2 regions of the Variovorax sp. Soil_C_33 genome follow, and region 2 is predicted to be linked to the other one. Evidence: predicted binding sites of a transcription regulator. Region 2 holds the regulator's gene; the other holds the start of a gene.
What was found. The regulator HrcA, encoded in region 2, represses chaperone genes, less so after heat shock. The targets are predictions, from matches to a motif close to TTAGCACTCNNNNNNNNNGAGTGCTAA.
Positions count from the first base shown of each region.

Region 1: AC3A6B_RS23520 (co-chaperone GroES) is a predicted target of HrcA. The motif match lies at 1,200-1,226, and genes of this name have one in related genera.

Region 1 is NZ_JBDGJK010000017.1:105,190-107,579, forward strand. It holds gene groL (chaperonin GroEL) at 1-804, opposite strand, end outside; gene AC3A6B_RS23520 (co-chaperone GroES) at 830-1,120, opposite strand; gene AC3A6B_RS23525 (hypothetical protein) at 1,535-1,696, shown strand; gene AC3A6B_RS23530 (autotransporter domain-containing protein) at 1,693-2,390, shown strand, end outside.
Region 2 is NZ_JBDGJK010000013.1:58,482-60,871, forward strand. It holds gene AC3A6B_RS20035 (NAD kinase) at 1-669, opposite strand, end outside; gene hrcA (heat-inducible transcriptional repressor HrcA) at 698-1,702, shown strand; tRNA gene AC3A6B_RS20045 (tRNA-Ile) at 1,737-1,813, shown strand; gene AC3A6B_RS20050 (hypothetical protein) at 1,848-2,126, opposite strand; tRNA gene AC3A6B_RS20055 (tRNA-Arg) at 2,379-2,390, shown strand, end outside.

The sequences.
Region 1 (2,390 bases), on a different contig from region 2:
GCGGATGGTGTTGACCACCAGCGTCGCCAGGGCTTCGCCCTCGACTTCTTCGGCAATGATCAGCAGGGGGCGGCCGGCCTTGGCGACTTGCTCCAGCGTGGGCAGCAGGTCGCGGATGTTGCTGATCTTCTTGTCGAACAGCAGCACGAAGGGGTTTTCCAGCAACGCCGATTGCTTCTCGGGGTTGTTGATGAAGTAGGGCGACAGGTAGCCACGGTCGAACTGCATGCCTTCGACGACGTCGAGTTCGCTGTCAAGCGACTTGCCGTCTTCGACGGTGATCACGCCTTCCTTGCCGACCTTGTCCATCGCGTCGGCGATGAGCTTGCCGATGGTGTCGTCGCTGTTGGCCGAGATCGAGCCGACTTGCGCGATTTCCTTCGAGGTGGTGGTGGCCTTGGAAGCCTTCTTCAGCTCTTCGACCAGGGCGGTGACCGCCTTGTCGATGCCGCGCTTGAGGTCCATCGGGTTGATGCCGGCGGCCACGTACTTGAAGCCTTCACGAACGATGGCCTGGGCCAGCACGGTCGCGGTGGTGGTGCCGTCGCCGGCGTTGTCCGAAGTCTTGGAAGCCACTTCCTTCACGAGCTGGGCGCCCATGTTCTGGAGCTTGTCCTTGAGTTCGATTTCCTTGGCCACGGACACGCCGTCCTTGGTCACGGTCGGGGCGCCGAAGGAGCGCTCGAGCACCACGTTGCGGCCCTTGGGGCCCAGGGTTACTTTGACGGCGTTGGCCAGGATGTTGACACCCTCGACCATGCGTGCGCGGGCTTCACCGCCGAAGACTACGTCTTTTGCTGCCATTTTGATTACTCCAGATTCGGTTGAATTACTTCTCGACGACCGCGAACAGGTCGTCTTCCTTCATGACCAGCAGTTCGTCGCCATCGACCTTGACGGTCTGGCCGCTGTACTTGCCGAACAGGACGCGGTCGCCGATCTTGACGCTCATCGCGCCGAGTTCGCCCTTGTCGTTCTTCTTGCCAGGGCCGACGGCCAGCACTTCGCCCTGATCGGGCTTCTCGGCGGCGTTATCGGGGATCACGATGCCCGAGGCGGTCTTGGTTTCGCTTTCAATGCGCTTGACGATCACGCGATCGTGCAAAGGACGAAGTTTCATTGCATCTCCTGGATAGAAACGGGGTTTGGTTCGGGCGCTTGCATGATGCCGGCAGCCCAGCCACTGGAAGCGGGTGTTGTTAGCACTCCTCTTCAGCGAGTGCTAATCATAAGGGCATTTGGCGGGGTTTCAAGGGCCTCGCTACGCCCGGGGCGGCCAGACCGCTCGGCTGGCTGCCTGCTGTCAAGAGAGATGAGTGGGCGCAATGTTCGCGCCATCAGCGCCGCAGAACGTCACAGTCCTGAGACTCGACCGGTCGCCCTACTGCCGAGGCTCTATTCCGTGTTGGTGCTGCTCAACGTAGATTTATTGGTCAGGACAGGTGGGCGCTCAAGGGGTATGGAAGGAAGATCCTCTTCCAGCTGCGCCAGCGTCTGGCGAACGCAATGCCGCGAGGTCCCCTACGAGGTCCTGGTGCGGCAAACCTTCCGCGAACGCGGCGATCCGGTCTACGCCGCCGTCGCGAATCCGGTGCACAAGGAGGCCGTCGGCCGCTGGCGGCGCTATGCGGCGCTGATCGAGCCGTTGGAAATGCAGTTGGCCGAGGTTGTCCGGAAAGTTGGGGTGAATTTGTGAGCGTCACGAAGAGCCTGCCTTTGCTTTTGAGAGAGAGGGGCTATGAATCGCGTTTCAGCATCATCTGGTCCCAGGCGCGGCGTGCCTGGGTGGTAGCCTCCGAGCTGACGAACCACTGCGGCAAGGGTGGTGGTGGCGCCGTTGACAAGCGGAAAGCCCTTGGCGAGCTCATGCTCCACTCTGTCGCGGCCGAGGGCTTGCCGCCGGCCTGGCCGCTGCGGCTGGGCATCCTGCTGACGCTGCTTGCGCTGAACCCGCCGGCCCGGGCAGTCGACTACCACTGGGACATTGACGGCGCTACGGCAGGTGCCGGCGGTGCGACGCCGGGCGGGACCTGGAGCGCCGGCGGCACGACGCTGTCCACGGACGCCAACGGCGCCGCGGCTGCGGCAGCGGTCACGACGACCACGGCGGACCGGCTGTTCTTCTCGGCGGGAACCAACGCCACCGGCGCCTACACGGTCACGGTGAGCGGTACGCAGAACATCGGCCGGCTGACCTTCCAGGAAGGCACGGCGAATCTGACCGGCGGCACGATCAATTTCGGGAGTGCGTCCGGCCTGATCGAGGGCGATGCCACGCCCGACACCGTTTCGTCCGTCATCACCGGAACCAATGGTGTGCGGTTCAGTGGCGGCACGGTCACGCTGACCGGCACCAACACATTCACCGGCTTGGCGGTTTTGGGTGGAGC
Region 2 (2,390 bases):
GAGCGTGTGGGGCGCAATGGGAACCATCACCCATCCCGGGACCGCCGGATGCAGCAGCGGTCCGCCCGCCGACAGCGCGTAGGCGGTGGAACCAGTGGGTGAGGCGATGATCATGCCGTCGGCGCGCTGATTGGCCACGAAATGGCGGCCGACCGAGACACGCAACTCCACCATGCCTGAGGTGGCGCCGCGATTGACCACCACATCGTTCATGGCGAGCGCATCGAACACCGACACGCCGTCGCGCATGACCTGGGCGTGCATGAGGCTGCGGTGGTCTTCCTCGCACTCGCCGGCCAGCATCGGGATCAGCGTCGCCTGGTAGTTGTCGAGGGAAATGTCGGTGATGAAGCCGAGCCGGCCGCGGTTGATGCCGATCAGTGGAACGCCGTAGCACGCCAGCTGGCGCCCGATGCCGAGCATGGTGCCGTCGCCGCCGACCACCAGGCCCAGATCGCATCGCTGGCCGATCTGTTCGACAGTCAGTGCGGGGTAGCGGGTCTGGCCGCATTCGCCGTCGCGCGGCTGTTCGACAAAGACCTCGCAGCCTTGCGATTCCAGGAAGGCGCCGATGCCCTCCATGACCTCGTCCAACGCGCCGGCCTGCGCCCGCGCGCCCGAAGCCTGGTATTTACCTATCAGGGCCACGTGCCGAAAGCTGGATGTCATGTACAAATTACAACATTAAAATCAGTCGATGCTGGACGATCGCGCCAAGTTGCTTCTCAAGACGCTGGTCGAGCGCTACATCGCCGAGGGCCAGCCGGTAGGCTCGCGCACGCTTTCCCGGGCTTCGGGGCTGGAGCTTTCGCCTGCGACCATCCGCAACGTGATGTCCGACCTCGAAGGGCTCGGGCTCATCGCCAGTCCGCACACCTCTGCAGGCCGCATTCCAACTGCGCGCGGCTATCGGCTTTTCGTCGACACCATGCTGACTGCGCAGCGCGAGCAGTTCACGCCGCCGAGCCTCGCTCCCGACCAGCCGCAGAAGGTGATCGCGAACGCGGCGAACCTGCTGTCGAACCTGTCGCAGTTCGTCGGCGTCGTGATGGCGCCGCGCCGCGCATCCGTTTTTCGTCAGATCGAGTTTCTTCGCCTTTCCGACCGCCGCCTGCTCGTGATCATCGTGTCGCCCGACGGCGATGTGCAGAACCGGGTGATCTTCCCCGAGGTCGACTATTCGCAGTCGCAACTGGTCGAGGCATCGAACTACATCAACACGCACTTTGCGGGCTTGTCGATCGAGCAGGTGCGCGACCGGCTTCAGTCCGAGATGGAGCAATTGCGCGGCGAGATCGCTGCGCTGATGCAGGCCGCAGTCCAGGTGAGTTCCGAGGTGCTGACGGAAGCCCAGGACGAAGTGGTGATCGCGGGCGAGCGGAATCTGCTGGCCGTCACCGATTTCTCCAGCGACATGAGCCACCTGCGCCGTGCGTTCGAGCTGTTCGAGCAGAAGGCGCAACTGATGCGCCTGCTCGACGTGTCGAGCAAGGCAGACGGTGTGCGCATCTTCATCGGTGGAGAAAGCCAGGTGGTGCCCTTCGACGACCTGTCGATCGTGAGCGCGAACTACGAGGTCGACGGCGAGGTGGTGGGCACGCTTGGCGTCATCGGTCCGACGCGCATGCCCTACGAGCGCATGATCCAGATCGTCGACATCACGTCGCGGCTGGTCACCAATGCGCTGAGCCACCGCAAATAGCGGCGCCCTGCGCCCACTAGAATCCTTGATGTGCGGGCCGTTAGCTCAGCTGGTTAGAGCAGCGGACTCATAATCCGTTGGTCGATGGTTCAAGCCCATCACGGCCTACCACCACGCCTTGGCGCCCGCAGTCGCGGGCCAATCCTCAAGCCTTTGCTTGTGTCTCGATCCGGCGACTTGGATCCAAGGCATAGAGGACCGCTTTCTCGTCCTGGCCTTTGGCGGATGTGTCCCCGAGCGGTATCTGTGCCGAGCCGTAGAGCTCGCGCTCCAGTCTCTTGGCGCGCTCGGAGTACATCCGGGCCAGGGCACCATGATGTTCGGCGGCAGCCTGATGCTCGATACGTGCGAGGTGGGCTTCTTCGAGAAGCGCCATGACTCGCCTGAGGTGGCCGTTTCGACTGGGCTGGAAAAAGCTGAACATCGGGACCTCCATCCAATAAACCAATGAGAACCGTTTTTAGCGCCAGTCGACCAAGCGGCGCTGTAGGTGCAGTGCCCATGTAAGCTGGGTGTCATGATTTAGTTCACATTTTCACCAAAACTTTGATGCAGACTTGGCTCGACGTAGACTCGCAGGCAGTTGATCGATGGCTCGAGCCCATCGCGTCGACTGCTCTCTTTCTTTCGCCGCCGAGCCACCGGGTGTTGCGAAGATGCTATAATCGCAAGCTGTGCGGCTGTAGCT